Regions from separate parts of the Paenibacillus sp. LX16 genome, predicted to be linked through region 1. Evidence: riboswitches for the same ligand, from Rfam matches in the RefSeq annotation. Region 1 holds a riboswitch; each other region holds the start of a gene.
The links. A riboswitch is a leader RNA that binds a small molecule or an ion and turns the genes downstream of it on or off. The one in region 1 is predicted to bind cyclic di-AMP.
Positions count from the first base shown of each region.

Region 2: it holds a riboswitch for cyclic di-AMP, as region 1 does, so the genes downstream of both, T3H97_RS20785 (TrkH family potassium uptake protein) here and T3H97_RS00140 (resuscitation-promoting factor) in region 1, are expected to answer to the same signal.
Region 3: it holds a riboswitch for cyclic di-AMP, as region 1 does, so the genes downstream of both, T3H97_RS13815 (3D domain-containing protein) here and T3H97_RS00140 (resuscitation-promoting factor) in region 1, are expected to answer to the same signal.
Region 4: it holds a riboswitch for cyclic di-AMP, as region 1 does, so the genes downstream of both, T3H97_RS06785 (hypothetical protein) here and T3H97_RS00140 (resuscitation-promoting factor) in region 1, are expected to answer to the same signal.

Region 1 covers NZ_CP141152.1:28,321-32,323, forward strand. Annotated here, with positions in the region: gene T3H97_RS00130 (HD domain-containing protein) at 1-594, shown strand, start outside; gene T3H97_RS00135 (TatD family hydrolase) at 637-1,407, shown strand; cyclic di-AMP (ydaO/yuaA leader) riboswitch at 1,609-1,891, shown strand; gene T3H97_RS00140 (resuscitation-promoting factor) at 2,163-3,311, shown strand; gene rnmV (ribonuclease M5) at 3,458-4,003, shown strand.
Region 2 covers NZ_CP141152.1:4,640,581-4,644,583, reverse strand. Annotated here, with positions in the region: gene T3H97_RS20790 (CPBP family intramembrane glutamic endopeptidase) at 1-1,377, opposite strand, end outside; cyclic di-AMP (ydaO/yuaA leader) riboswitch at 1,639-1,783, shown strand; gene T3H97_RS20785 (TrkH family potassium uptake protein) at 2,067-3,407, shown strand; gene T3H97_RS20780 (potassium channel family protein) at 3,514-4,003, shown strand, end outside.
Region 3 covers NZ_CP141152.1:3,166,767-3,170,769, forward strand. Annotated here, with positions in the region: gene T3H97_RS13810 (polysaccharide deacetylase family protein) at 1-804, shown strand, start outside; gene T3H97_RS13815 (3D domain-containing protein) at 1,005-1,673, opposite strand; cyclic di-AMP (ydaO/yuaA leader) riboswitch at 1,680-1,854, opposite strand; gene T3H97_RS13820 (amino acid ABC transporter ATP-binding protein) at 2,085-2,807, opposite strand; gene T3H97_RS13825 (ABC transporter substrate-binding protein/permease) at 2,794-4,003, opposite strand, start outside.
Region 4 covers NZ_CP141152.1:1,463,709-1,467,711, forward strand. Annotated here, with positions in the region: gene T3H97_RS06770 (urease accessory protein UreF) at 268-1,023, opposite strand; tRNA gene T3H97_RS06775 (tRNA-Leu) at 1,286-1,368, shown strand; gene T3H97_RS06780 (glutathione peroxidase) at 1,519-2,004, opposite strand; cyclic di-AMP (ydaO/yuaA leader) riboswitch at 2,471-2,643, shown strand; gene T3H97_RS06785 (hypothetical protein) at 2,759-3,154, shown strand; gene T3H97_RS26385 (potassium-transporting ATPase subunit F) at 3,338-3,415, shown strand; gene kdpA (potassium-transporting ATPase subunit KdpA) at 3,566-4,003, shown strand, end outside.

The DNA of each region.
Region 1 (4,003 bases):
TATTTCCATCCTGTAACACGCAGCTCGGAAATCCTTTTACGTAAAATTTTCAAGCGAGCAAAGGAATTGTTTAAAAACGGATATGAGTTTGGTTTTCTGCTGGACCCGCTGCCGGATCTGTTGAAAGGAGAGCTTACAGTAGAGCAGTATCTGATGCTCGACGAGTCATTAATCCAGACTGTATTTAGCCAATGGAAACGAGAAAAGGACGAGATTTTAAGTGATTTGAGCAGCCGTTTTATGGACCGTAGATTGTATAAATATGTAGAGATTGAAAATATGGATACAGATACCATTGACAGTATTCGAGAAGCTTTGAAAGAGGCTGGTTTGCACCCTGAATATGATTTTGAAATTGATTTTCCAACAGATCTTCCTTATGATGTGTTTCGGCAGGGTGGCTCGACGGACAACCAGATTTTACTGCTTGGACGTCAGGGCGAGGTGAGTGAAATATCCGAAGTTTCGGAAATTGTGCGCTCAATAAGTGGTATTCACCGAGGAAAATATCATATGTATTTTCCCCAGAATAAATTGAACGCGGTAAAAGACAGGCTTCCTGCCGAAATAAGGAATTATTTTGTCAAAGAATAGACAACTATATAGAAATGTAAGTAAAAAAAGGAGATGTAAGCCTTGGGTTTATTCGACACTCATACTCACTTGGATGCGCCACAATTTGACGAAGATCGTGAAGAAGTTATAGCACGTGCTGTCGAATCAGGAGTAACGCGGATGATCAATATCGGATTTAATCGTGAGACCATTCCATCCACCATGAAATTGGCCGAGACGTACGATTTTATTTATGCGGCAGTTGGATGGCATCCGCAGGATGCGATTACAATGCAGGAGGGCGATCTAGAATGGATTGCATCGTTATGCAGTCATAAGAAGGTTGTAGCCATCGGGGAGATCGGTCTGGATTATTATTGGGATACATCACCGAAGGATGTTCAGCATCGGGTGTTGCGAAGTCAAATTGGTCTGGCTCGTGAACTCAAAATGCCCATTGTTATTCATAACCGGGATGCCCATGAAGATATTGTTAAGATTTTGCGCGAGGAAAAAGCGAGTGAGATTGGAGGAGTCATGCACTCCTTTTCGGGTAGCTGGGAGACAGCCAAAATGGTGCTGGATATGGGATTTCACCTTTCCTTCGGTGGTCCAATAACGTTCAAAAATGCCAAGCAGCCAAAAGAGGTGCTCGCACAGGTGCCGCTGGACCGTCTGCTCATTGAAACTGATGCTCCCTATCTGACGCCTCATCCGTTTCGTGGGAAGCGAAATGAGTCTGCACATGTGAGACTGGTGGCAGAGGCTGCAGCCCAAATCAAGGGGATTACAGTGGAGGAATTAGTGTCAATAACGACCCGAAATGCCCTGGAACGATTTGACATTCAATGAAAAAGTGAAGAAATCGATCAAAATAAAGAGATAGACGAAGCTAATCATGAATTTGTTGCAGGAAACTCGAGAATATTACAATATTTTAACCGAATATTTTAAAAAATGTACTTGAAACCTGCTTTACAACATGCATAGAAACAGGATATCATCTTTTCAGTGAATTGTTGTTTGAATGTAAACATCAACAAGTCATTTCATGAACCAGTCTCGCTGAGTCCCTTTTACAGGGAACGGGGGAACCGATATGGCTTACAGTACGTCCGGCGTATGTGCAAGAAGGGAACGTCTCTTCCGCCAGCCGGCTCGACCTAAATTCTTTTCCCGGATGGGATTGAACAGGTGGAGGAGCCGTATTTCGATTTCTTTCTGGGTCTTCGGGGTGAATGTGAAGGCGACCGCCATGAGCGGTTGACCCAAGCTAGGGCGACTCTCTACGTCCGAACCCGACAGCTAACCCCGTAAGCGTAACAAGAGAGAAGCCATCTCGTGCATGAGTTTTCCCGCATATTCACACATGCCGGAAGCCACGAAAGAGCTCTCTAGTCTCTTTCTCTGGCTTTTTTTGTTGTGAATAAAAGAAAATCTGTCATCATACTGTGGTTAAACAGGGGAGGACAGCATGCCGCGAAGACGGGTACATGGTGCAGGACAGTCGTAGTTTGGGCTTGTCTTGTAGAAAATCTGTTATAGTCACGTCAAATCTCAACTATGTCTTACTCCAGACGGCGGGCTATGTAAGGAGGACGGAGGAAATGGGAATTTTCCAAAAAAAGGATACCCATGAGTCACGCTCATCCAGCATGTCTTACGTATTGCGTTGGAAGCAAGAGAATGTGCGCCAGGCTGCTTTGGTTGCTATTTTTCTAATCGCGCTAACGATTATGATTTCAATTCTGATGTACACGCAATCTAAAAAACAAGTCTTTTTTGTCATCGATGGCAAGGCGTCTGCGGTAGAAACCCGGGAATCCAAGCTTCAAGATTTGCTGAGCGAGCATTCCATTTCACTTCAGCCGCATGATACAGTTTCCATGCCGCTAAATGGAGCAATACAGGATGGGGATCGCGTAGTCATTAAACGTGCCAATCAGGTTAAAGTATCTTCAGGCAATGAGACGAAAAAGCTGTACACAACAGAAAATACAGTAGAAGGTGCCATTCGTACCTCGGGCTATAAATTATCGTCAACGGATAAAGTTTATCCTGCGTTGGATGCCTCTGTTTCGTCTAACATGGACATAAAAATCGTCCGTGTGAAGAAACAGCAGGTCGAACAGAAAAAACAGGTGCCTTATCAGGTCATCAAAACGGCCGATCCGAGTCTCTATAAAGGCGATAATCGGGTCATTCAAAGTGGCAAATCGGGTGTGGTAGTCCAGCACGTTCAAAAGGTATATCATGATGGAAAGTTGGTATCCAAACAGCTGGTTAACAAGGAAGTTGCACAGAACCGTGTGGATAAGGTCATTGCGGTAGGAACGAAGAAAAAACCGGTCGTTCTTGCTGCTTCCGTCGGTCCCAATGATGCGGTTAAGGCAACAACGGTTAGTTCGGGCAGTGCTGTCCGTAAAGCAGGCGTAAATTTTAAATATAGCAAAGTTTTACAAAATGTCTCCATGACGGCGTATTCCTCACAGGAGCCAGGTATCGGTACACGTACTGCATCCGGCGCACGTGTCACGGAAGGACGCACCATCGCGGTCGATCCGAGTGTAATTCCAATCGGCTGGTGGGTGTATATCGAAGGGGTGGGCTTCCGCCGTGCGGAGGATACCGGTGGCGCGATTAAAGGCCACAAAATCGATGTGTATTATGAGAGTTTGAGCCGAGCCAACCAATTTGGTCGTAAGCACGGTAAAACCGTATATGTTATCGGACCGGTAAAGCCTGAAATCAACTAAAACAGGTTGTGTATCTTGAGGGCAATGCGATAGTATTAACAACATAGTTATGCCATGCTAAGAAGAGGATATCCTCTTCTTATTTTGTTTTCAAAAGCAGGGAAAGATAAATATAGCTTGCTGTGTAGCAGTGGAGGGAAATGCAAATGATCAAGGAAGTGATCGTGGTAGAGGGCCGAGATGATACGGTGGCCATTCGCCGCGCTGTTGAAGCGGATACAATAGAAACTGGCGGCTCAGCCATTAATAAAATGACGCTGCGTAAAATTGCATTGGCGCAGGAGCGGCGGGGGGTCATCATTTTAACCGATCCCGATCATGCAGGGGAGCGCATTCGTAAGATTATCGCTTCCAAGGTACCCGGCTGCAAGCAGGCTTTTATACCCGAGGCAGAAGCGACGCGCAAAGGAGATATTGGCGTGGAGAATGCCTCACCAGAAGCGATCAGACACGCCCTTGCACGGGTCCATACGACAGTGGAAGGCGCCGACCCGCTGATTGAGTGGGCGGACCTGATTGATGCTGGACTCATCACCCACCCCAATGCTGCTGCACGCCGTATGGCCTTAGGGAATGTGCTGGGTATTGGTTATTGTAACGGAAAGCAGCTACATAAACGGCTCTCTGTATTTCAGATCAGCCGCGAGGAATTTGCCGGGGCGCTGGCACAAATTGAAAGTGAAGGATTGTGA
Region 2 (4,003 bases), 1.3 Mb from region 1:
GATCAGACAAGCCACAAAAGTATTTTTCACTATTTTTTTGACCATCGGAATACCAAACAGACGGTAGACAGTCTCTTCTCCAATACCTGCCATCCAGGCCATAATCGGCAGTAGCCATGGATAAGCCATATTGTAAGGGGATTGTGTGGCATCTGTTGTGGAGAATGTATTGAATGTGCGCTCCAGTATAAAGAATAAGATGGATTGTACCCCGAGTAAAATAAAGGCCCACAAGTAGCCAACATACATACTGCGAAGCACATACAGCCCGTAGCCCGGCTCTTTCGCACGTGGCCATGCATTCAGCCCAACCTGACGCATAAGTCCGTCACCGCCGACCAAGGAGAAGTAGAGCGCTACAGCCATGAAGAAGGTAACACCAATCTGGAAAACCATAAGAAATATAAGCATGCCCTTACCGCCTGCTTCTGCTTGCAATAAAGGTAGCATGTTCATGGTCCCAGCTATACTGGCAATAAAGTATATAACGGACAGAACAATGCCGCGTACAAATGAAGTATATCGTCGTGTGAGTGACGCATATACAATGGCAAGTACACCCAGCACAAAGCTAAATAGGGCATAACCCGCATAGGTCATCCAATTCGCCCAAAATGTTTGCTTTTCGATATATTCAGTATAGGACGACGGGGCTGAAAAGCTTTGAGTGAAGGAGCGAACATCACCGTCTTCAAAAGTAAAAGCCAGTGTAAGTACCGAGGCGCCGATTTTTTTATCGTCTACGGTATACTTTAATCCGCCTTCTTTTTCAGTGGTCGCGAGCTTCAAGTCCGACGGCTTAAAGCCAAAGCGCTTGACCCATACTGCGGCCGTCTGCTCCTTGGCTTCGAGCGTCATGCCGTCCTCAGCCACACGTACAAGCCTGTTACGTGCTTGTTCATCCGTAGAAATATCAGCCTGTGTGTAATTGGTGTTGGAGGTGATCCGTTTAAAGCTTACGACCTTCCCAGTGGATAAATCTACATGAATTTGCAGTTTGCTCTTCGCTGAGGATTCAGGCAGATCGACCCGAAAGGTTTCGTAAGGGTAACTTTTTTTCCATGTACGGTCGTACTGTTGAAGCAGTTTTTCTCTAGATAAATAACCGTACAAATCTGTTTCGGCCTGATAGGTCACGACAGGCTCCTCTGGCTGTGATTCAGTATAGCCCAGCTCGGAGCGGGCGAAGTCCAATGCGTGTATGACCGCTTCTTGTTTGCTGATGACCTTTGCGTTCATTACTGATTCTGGACTCGGATTGCTAAGCGAGGGAATAAGCAATTGAAAGATAAAAAAGCAAATCAGGCCAATCCCGCCCAGCAAGCCTAATTTTTTGAAGTTGGCCGTGAGCACGACCGGTTTCCCGATAGGATTCATGAGTTTCCTCCTTAATCTGTAAATAAGAACATCCATTAAAGATATCATACTGCACAGGTTCCCGCCAACAGACCAGCGATATTCATGAAAATAGAGCGAAAGCACTTTAAAGTTCCAATAAAATAAGATAAGCTGCGATTAAACGTTGCCCATTCGCAAAATAAAGCCAATATCACGTTTTTTCGGCGAAATCGGTTTTGTGCTCTGGATATAGAAGGATTATAATCTTGAGGCAATGCCTATGAAATACATAGGTAATGATATACAATTGAGCCGAATTTCTATGGGAAAACGGGGGAACCATGTTACTGGGGTGAATTTTACAACCGATCCTGGAAGTGTAAATAGGGCATACTGTGCTGCCCGAATCCGTCAGCTAACCTCGTAGGCTATGAGCAGGAACCAAGTCAGGCACTCGGTTTTCCGGTGTCTTTTTTGTGTGTATAAAAGTGTAAAAGTTTGCTGAGTTAAGGACGCTGCGCGCCATTAGCACAGGGGGATCGAATAGTGCTTGACATGCATTCTTCCTGTATTCAGGGAATGCTAATTATAGTTACTTAAGGTTTGGAAAAATCAAAAAATTCAGGGGCAACGACGATCGGAAGATCAAATGGAACGCGTAGCGAGCTTACACCGTATTAAATCACTGTTTTTATAGTTTTAAGGATTAGGAGAGAAGTGATGAATAGATGAATCCCAATGCAAGCTGGCTCCGGCTTTCTCCACCGCAGATATTCGTTGCGGGCTTTGCCATTATCATTCTAATAGGTAGTTTATTGTTAATGCTGCCGATCTCTAATACAACAGGAAAACCACTTGCGTTTATAGACGCTTTGTTTACTGCCGCCTCTGCGACCTGTGTAACCGGGCTTGTCGTAAAGGATACCGGTCTCTTTTTTACCACTTTTGGTCAAGTTGTCATCGTTGCGCTGATCCAGATCGGCGGTCTTGGCTTTATGACCATGGCTACCTTGATTGCACTGGTGTTCAAGCGTCGGATTTCCCTGCGGGAGCGTCTCATTTTGCAGGAAGCGATGAATCAGACTTCTGTAGAGGGAATTGTCGGGTTAATCCGTAAGGTATTACTGTACTCACTGGTTATTGAAGGCGTATGCGCTACGATATTCTCGGTTCGCTGGTCCTTTGATATGCCCGTAGGCAGGGCGATTTATTTTGGAATCTGGCATGCCATCTCCATGTTTAACAATGCTGGTTTTGATTTATTCGGTGAATTTCGTAGCTTGACAGGTTATGTATATGATCCGATTGTTAATTTTACCGCAATGTTTCTGATTATTTCTGGCGGCATTGGTTTTGTAGTGATGTCAGACCTGGCAGAATATCGCAAGCGCAAGAGACTGTCCTTGCATACCAAGGTGGTACTCAGCATGACGGGCGCTATGATTGTAGTCGGCACGCTCGTGATTTTTGTATTTGAGTTTACGAATCCGAAGACTCTGGGCTCGCTTGATTGGGGTGGTAAGCTACTGGGATCTTTATTCCAGTCCGTTACTCCCCGTACCGCAGGTGCCAATACCTTGGACATTGCAGGCTTGCGGCAGGCTACGCAGTTTTTTATCATCATACTCATGTTTATCGGGGCTTCTCCTGGCTCTACTGGAGGCGGGATTAAGACCACAACATTCGCCCTGCTCATTGGAGCGGTGATTTCGATGCTGCGGGGGCGGGAAGATATTGTACTGTTCAAGTACCGACTTGCGCAGGGACGAATTTACAAGGCTTTGACCATTACACTGCTGGGGTTGCTGTTCGTGATCGGGGTAACGATGATTTTGTCGGCAACTGAAGATCATCATTTTCTGATGATCTTGTTCGAGACGGTGTCTGCGTTTGGTACGGTGGGGCTGTCGATGGGGCTTACACCTGATTTGACAGTCATAGGCAAGCTGGTGATCACCCTAACGATGTTTGCAGGTAGACTGGGCCCACTCACGCTAGCTTATGCACTGGGGCCGAAAAAGGGTAAAGAATTATATCGTCATCCGGAAGGCAAAATGATTATAGGATGAATCATTTCATAATATGCAGTATACATTTCGTGGGTTTAATCATTTCAGGATTTTGCAAAATCCTCATTTATGAAATTGATTCAGATAAGGGAGTTTTCGAGTAGATATGAAAACGCAGCAGTTTGTAGTTATTGGCTTGGGGAGGTTTGGCTCAAGCCTGGCTTTGCAATTGGTGGATATGGGGTGCGAGGTGCTAGGCATTGACCGGAATGAGGATGTTGTGGACAGTATGAGTGAGATGTTGACACATACTGTCGTGGCGGACGCTACCGATGAAGACTCGTTGCGATCACTGGGCATCCGTAATTTCGATTGTGGCATTGTTGCTATTGGTGATGACATTCAGGTAAGCATCCTCACCGCCATTTTGCTGAAGGAGCTGGGTGTGAAAAAAGTCGTAGCCAAAGCCATATCTGTGCTGCACGGGCGTGCGTTAGAGAAGCTCGGTGTAGACCGGATCATTTATCCAGAACGGGATATGGGTATCCGGGTGGCTCACCAGCTAGTCACGCCTAATTTGCTCGATTATTTGGAGTTGTCTAAGGAATACAGTATTGTGGAACTCAATGTACCTGCATGTCTGAATGGCAAAACGC
Region 3 (4,003 bases), 2.7 Mb from region 1:
CCGTACAGGGGAGTGTTGCCATGCTTGGCACTGTTACTAGCATTTTCAAGTTTACCCGTTCACGCGGATGCGCCTCCCAATATCGGAACGCCCCATCCCAAGGAAGCAGCTGTTGCTTCTTCTGTACATCTGAGTACAGATCGAGCTACTCCTACATTAGCAATGTTGCGTAAAAAACATGCGGACATTTTTAAAATGTGCGGCCCACACACCCGCCAAATTGCCCTAACCTTTGATGATGTGCCCGATTCTAGGTATACGCCGCAGGTTTTGGACGTATTACACGCCAATGGCATCAAAGCCACCTTTTTTATCGTCGGTCACCGTGCGGAAAAGCATCCGGGGATCATACGCCGTATTATCCGTGAAGGCCATGCTATAGGAAACCATTCCTATACTCATCCGGATTTTAGGAAGGCCACACCAGAACGCTTTCGCAACCAGATTACAAAAACAGAACGTATTTTACAAGCCAGAGCAGGTTTTCGCCCCAAGTTGATTCGTCCACCCTACGGTGAAATCACGGAGCCTCAAATCCAATGGGCACGTCGTCATGGCTATATGATTGTCAATTGGAATGTAGACTCTCTCGACTGGAAGGGACTAAGTAAAACACAAATTCAGCGCAATGTGATCCCAGCTACAGGGCCTGGCTCTATTATTTTAATGCACGCTGGTGGAGGTCAAAGTTCCAACTTGCAAGGCACTGTCCAAGCTCTGCCGGGTCTAATTCACTCTCTAAAAGCTAAGGGCTACAAATTTGTGACAGTCCCCCGGCTACTCCACACATCGGAACGGAAATAACAATATGTTTATGATTGAGCTACTAGCTAAAGCAACGTAAAAAGGCTGTCTTACCAGCAGAAGTTTTCTGCTCGTCAAGACAGCCTTTTTTTACGGATAGGACCCTGATAAGAGTCCGACCTAGTTATATGCGGTAGGATACAGGTATTAAGTTTACATAATATATATTATGTTTAATTAAACCGTATATACGTACAATGCTATTTATCAATAACGTACAGCTTCACATTTTGAAATCCAAAGTCGTTCACAAATGATTTGTTGCCAGGAATAAAGATATCAATCCGCTTTCCTGTAATGGCGCTGCCCTGATCGCGAGCGACAGCTACAAAAGAATGATCCGGCAAACCTGGGTGGGAATAGCCTGTAACCAGCACTTTCGTGCCCATCGGAATGACGTTCGGGTCTACCGCAATTGTACCTAGTTTAAGCGGATTGCCGTAGTAGTCCACTGCTCCCCATTTACCATTCTCATCGGCTGCGGCAGAATACGCAGAAGCCTTAACGTCAACTATTTTGCTATAGTTGAATGTTTTACCCCACGCTTCAATCGTTGGCCCCTCATTCGCTGGTGCTTTCTCCGTAAGAAGCTGCGGCTTCGAATCCGAAGCTGCCTTCACACTTTTTTCGCCAGGCACCTTAATTTGCAGACCTGCATATATATTGTTGGAGGCAATGTTTGGGTTCGCCTTCGTTAGCTCGTCTACCGATACTCCATAACGTTGAGCAAGCAAAAAAAAGGTATCGCCCTCTTTGGCAGTGTGAAGCGAAGCAGCATCCGCTACTCCAGCTGTCTGTGCCAGCCCTGCAATAGCTGCGGCAAGCACCGCAAATTTCATCGTTTTACCAATATGTTTTAGATGTTTCAAAGATATGTACCTCCTCTGTTATGCCTGCGAAGTTAGCTGTCGGATTCGGACTCAGGAGAAGCCCTATGCTTGTGCAATTCACCCCTAGGCATATTCCACATCGTCTTATGACGTATCGGAATGACTGCCAATTGTTACGTCCCCCGCACTTCCCATAGTTAGGACCCAGCATTCAGCGTTTGTCATAACCGCATGCTGTCCCGGTAAGTTTTGGCTTACTGCATAATATCACAATTTTGTAACCTTATCCGCATGAAAATGTTGGGAACCTTGAACATCATACTATACTCGTTACAATTTTGTCATCAAGAAATCGATATTTGTTACGAAAGTATGGGGAAATGGTGACAAAAAGAAAAAAAGTCCTCCGTCAAACGGAGGACTTTTTTTCTAGATTATATCAGCACTTCCTTACAATACTTTGGCAAGAAAATCACGGGTTCGATCATGACTTGGATTGCCAAATACCTGCTCTGGTGTACCTTGCTCCACAATTTGACCGTTATCCATAAAGATAATTCGATCGCCTACCTCGCGGGCAAAGCCCATTTCATGCGTTACGATTACCATTGTCATGCCGCCTTCGGCGAGCTTCTTCATTACATCCAGAACCTCTCCAACCATTTCAGGGTCCAATGCAGAAGTCGGCTCATCGAACAGCATTACGTGCGGCTGCATGGCCAAAGCACGCGCAATCGCAATACGTTGCTTCTGACCACCGGATAGCTGGTTCGGATAGGTATTCTTCTTATCCTCAAGCCCTACGGTACGCAAGAGTTCTAGCGAAATTTTTTCCGCTTCCTTCCCTGACTGTCTTCTAACCTGTGTTGGTGCAAGTGTCAGGTTCTGCAACACTGTTTTATGCGGGAACAGATTAAAATGCTGGAACACCATCCCCATCTTCTCCCGGGTTACATTAATATTATGGCCACGAGCTGTAATCGGCTCGCCCTCAAACAAAATCTCCCCGTCCGTAGGCTGTTCTAACAGATTCATACAACGTAAAAACGTACTCTTCCCCGAACCGCTGGGACCGATGATGACGACGACTTCACCTTTGGCGATATCTATATCAATGCCTTTTAAAATCTCATTCTTACCGAACGATTTACGCAGTTGTTTAACGGTGATCACTGGCTCTCAACTTCCTTTCCCATAAACCCAGCAGCTTAGACAAGCTGAATGTCATTACAAAATAAATAGCGGCTGCGATTACGAACGGACTTAATCCTTCGTAGGTAATGTTCTTAATGACCTGGGCCTGATACATAATATCCACCATCCCAATGGTCGAAATAATGGATGATTCTTTAATGATTGTAATAAACTCATTACCGATAGCAGGCAAAATAGATTTAAACGCTTGCGGCAAAATGACATGACGCATAGCTTTACCGCGTCCCATACCCAACGAACGGGCAGCCTCCATCTGTCCACGGTCTACTGCCTGGATACCTGCACGGAAAATTTCAGCCAGATATGCCGAGCTATTTAGAGACAATGTGATTATACCAGACTGGAGTGGAGTAAAATTGACACCCAGCGTCAAAGCAACCCCGTAGTGAATGATCATGAGTTGTACCAGCATAGGTGTGCCACGCAGGATCTCCACATAAGTGGTACCTAACCACTCAATGATACGTATACCACTCATCCGCAGCAAGGATACAATCAGACCAATGATAAATCCAAACAATACTCCGAGTGCAGACAGCAACAGAGTGTAGCCGATACCCGTAGCGTAAAAACTGCGGTATTTCCAAAAAATGTCTACTATGTTATTAGAAGAAACCTGTCGATCTGCTGAGAGCGCGCTCGCTTCTGTGGAAAACTTCTCAATCGACCCGTCCGCTTTCAGGCGAGCCAACGTTTTATTTACAGAGGCAAGTAATTCTGCGTTCCCCTTGCGTATACCTACAGCTGTTTCTGCTCCGGCATCCTCAGGCACCGCTTTGGCAAGTGTTACGGTACCATCTAACGTGTATCCTTTAGCAACCGTATCTTCGATCACAACAGCGTTGATACGCTGGGTCCGCAGCTGGAGTACCAGATCGGATATTTTGTCCAGTGAGGTTACAGTGGCATTGGGCACTTTTTGAGCAATTTCTTCCTGAATACTCCCTTTTTGTGCGCCAATCTTCTCGCCTTTCAAAGCATCCATCGTAGGATATTTGTCTTTATCCTCTGGGCGTACCATAATGACTTGCTTGGAGCGATAATATACATCTGAAAAATCAATGCTCTTTCTCCGCTCATCCGTTGGTGTCATACCGGACAGTACCAAATCTACGCGACCACTTTGCAGAGCAGGCAGCAAAGAGTCAAAACTC
Region 4 (4,003 bases), 1.4 Mb from region 1:
TTACGGATTCTTGCGGAATAATTGGTGTGTTATAATAATCATCAGTAAACATGTTAGAATTAACCATCTAAAACTATGATACACTTTTATACGTGTTTTTACAATCGTAAATGCGTCATTTTATTGAATTAATTACTTAATTAAGTGCTAGATGGTTCTGATAATCCGTCTAGAGTCTGCTAATGGTGTGAATTTCGATTATATGTGGATAAAAAACACTCTGCCACCTGAGGAAAGGGACAGAGTGTTTTTGGTGTTGCTGCCACATTAGCGAAACGACGCATCAGGGGGATGCTGGAAGGCGTTTGAATAGACCTGAGGAGAGGAAAACAGTCTAGGTTCATCCAATTGGCTATTATGGCTCATATAAAGAGGTAGAGTGATGTAGGAGCTGGACCAGTGTCTGTGAAGAAGACGACGCTGAAATGCGGTTGGCTCAGGTTCGTTAAGCTTCTTCCATGCAGAGAGCAGCTCGCTGGTCATACGCTCCATAAAAGGGTTCTTTTCCTCATAAGGAGGATTGAGTAGTTTGAAGGCATCTTCCACACAGAAGGACACCGCTGCGCCAAGATAGCCGTGAACGGTCTGTTCTACATCGTTTCCGAGGAGGAGGTTAATCCAGGTGTGAACGGTAGCGAGTGTGCCAATCGCATTGTATTGAATGAGTATGGATTCCAACTGGTCAAATTCAAGCCAAGGATAAAGAGCCTTAGCGAGCTTGAGTAGACGCTGACCGGATAGACGCAACTCCTTCACATGCTGCAAGGAGGGACGTTGGGTATGCAGCATCTTATCAATGAGAGCGATCCGCCAACCGTCATTCTGCTGGATGGCGACATACAGACTTTTGATAGCCATGCCATCAACGGTTGTAAATTGAGGATACAAATCATCCAACATGTAATGTTCCAGGTCTTGTAGACTGTTCAAATGTCTGTTGCGGAATAGTTTCTCTAGTCCGTTAAAACGGGTGAAGCCACCAATAGGTAGGGAAGGGTCCAACAATAAAGCATAGTTCAGCAAGCGGTTGCCTTTATGCAGGGTGGTTCGCCTCCTCGAAGTGAATTATTATGTTATATTATTTTACTCTGCACTTGGGGATAACAAAAAAATTCGAAATATATGTAATATATATTTACATTTTAGTAGCCTTTGTGTCAAATTAAATATTATTATCGCTTATATATGTTAGAAAAAATAACACACAAAATAATTATTATATTTTTGTTTACAAATAGTTGATGAGAGAGTATAATAAATCTGTTGCCTCATTACATTATGATTTGCGGTCGTGGTGGAATGGCAGACACGCTATCTTGAGGGGGTAGTGGGCGTACGCCCGTGGAGGTTCGAGTCCTCTCGACCGCATTATATGCAAGACCCAGTTAAAAAAAGCATCCTGACACGTTTTACGTGAAGGGATGCTTTTTTTTTTGTTAAGCATTTTTCGTTATATCCTTTAGCCACAGAAGCAACGGTAGACAACAGGTTGTTTAATAACTGTGATTAAGAAGAATGTCAGTTTTGCTGCAAAAGCTTCTCTATATCTCCCGCCAGCTTATCTGGAGTGGTTTGCGGTGCATAGCGCTTAAATACGTTACCTTCTCGTGTAATTAAGAATTTAGTAAAATTCCATTTGATCGCTTTGGATCCTAATACCCCCGGAGCTGTTTGGGTAAGGTAGCGAAATAAGGGGTGCGCTTGATCTCCATTGACATCTGTTTTGGCGAACATCGGAAAGGTAACACCATAATTGATCTGGCAAAATTCGGAAATCTCCTCGCTAGAACCTGGCTCTTGTTTGGCAAACTGGTTGCTGGGAAATCCCAAAATTTCGAGCCCCTGTTCATGGTACTGGTCATATAGCTCTTGTAGCGCTTTGTATTGGGGGGTTAACCCACATTTGCTGGCAGTGTTCACGATAAGCAGAACGTTCCCTTCATATGTGGATAACGGAATTTGTTTCCCTTGCAGGGTTTGCGCATCATATTCATAAACGGTCATAGTATCTCTCCTTATTCAATATTCAGCAATTAAATTGTAAGCAATTAAAAGCGAGGTTGCAAGTTTGGAAAAGCTGTATCAAGCCTTTAGCCGCTGTAAAATCGTATTTTGTTCAAAACAGTAAATCGCACCGCAAATGGAGCGAATTAAGGTGTTTCTTCTTATAAAAGCGGGTTCAATCGGTGTTTAGCTGGTACATATAGCGTATTTTCTTCTCTTTTTACAAAAAAAGGCCAAAAACGCTCTACCCTACGCCAATATTGACATGCTTGTCATTTTCGAAAAGGGATGAAAAACAGAGATTGAAGGAGCTGTGAGAAGCATAGTTGTATTGTAAGCGCTATTATTAATATACTAGGCTCTAAAGGCCGATTTATAACCCCGCAGTTGAGCTTTACAGTCTTCCATGCGCGGGTGTATGATTCAAGACGTAATTTCAAATTAACTTGAATGAAGCAACAACGAAATGTCTATAGCGCTGAATTTTGCAGTTGCAAAAGCGGGGGAACCAATCGAGACTGTACGGCTTCGGAAGCCGTGTGTCTCATGGGGTGAATTTTCCGGTCAAGTACCAGAAATAGGGCGACTCTCACGTCCGAATCCGACAGCTAACCTCGTAAGCGTACAGGGAGAGGCAACAAACCGCCGTGTGCAGCCATGGTTTATTTTATCATGGATATGTAAGAAGCCGGAGGAAAGCCTTTTTCCTTCGGCTTCTTTTTGTTGTCTTTTTATACCGGGAGAGGAGCTACTGATGGAAGGTCGGTTAATTATTGTCACTGCACCGAATGAAGCGGGCAGAAGTTTTGTGAAATTGCTTATGTTCAAAAAATTGGCGTTTGCAGTTCTCACGAATAGCGCCCAGGAGGAACGACAGCTCAAAAAAATGGGTGTGGAGCACATTGTCCGCATCAATACCATGCAAGCGGGAAAATGGAATTTTCCAAAAAAAGAAATTGGTAGTGTGTATTTGTTCGAGAACAGCTTGAATCTGACTTGCCGTTTCCTGCAAATATGTCGGCCACTAACATCGGAATCGATCTATGTTATTACGCACGGCTGTAATCCACAAGGAATTTATCGGGGATTGGGAGCGGACCATGTGATCTACACATTGAACGGAGAGGTGGGTTTTCTACTGAACGGATAAGCACTTATAACATAGTTGTTTTATGATTTTATGATGAAATAAGAATGGCGATCTGAGGACCGATACGGAGGTTATGAACATGATGGATATATACATGCTGCTCGTCATGGCTGTGAGTTATGGAGTGATATTGCTGTTTGTACGCTGGTGTGATGCGCAGACCTCTAAAGGAGGACGAAGAGGATGATCGTTATACTTGGGCTTACGGCTATTGTGTTTATGTATTTAATCTACGCACTCCTGAACCCTGAAAAGTTCTAGTCAGCTATAGGGGATAGAGCGGGCGGGAACAACAGATCTGAATATTAAGCATCATAGGTAGCAGGTTTTCGCAAACGTGTGCACTCCATAGATGGTCTGAATCGGGTCTGTTGTTCCAAACGCAGGAGCATTTTGAAGGAGGAATAGAGGATGGAGCTGCTTCAAATTGGAATTGTGATCCTTATATTGCTGCTCTTGGTAAAGCCAATGGGTACATATATGTATCATGTATTCTCGAATGAACCGAATCGGACGGATCGGATTTTTGGCGGAACAGAAAAGCTGATTTATAAAGTAGTAGGATTGAAGAAGCTGGAGAGCATGCGTTGGACTACGTATGTTATGAGTTTCATTGCTACGAATGTCGTGCTTGTGGCGATCAGCTACTTGCTGTTGCGTTTACAGGGAATGCTTCCCGGTAATCCGGCAGGAAACAGTAATATGGAAGCATCACTAGCTTTTAATACGGTAATCAGCTTTATGACGAATACGAATCTCCAACATTATAGTGGAGAAAGCGGGCTTACGTATCTGACACAGATGGCGTTCGTCACGATGATGATGTTCACTTCGGCTGCTTCCGGTTTT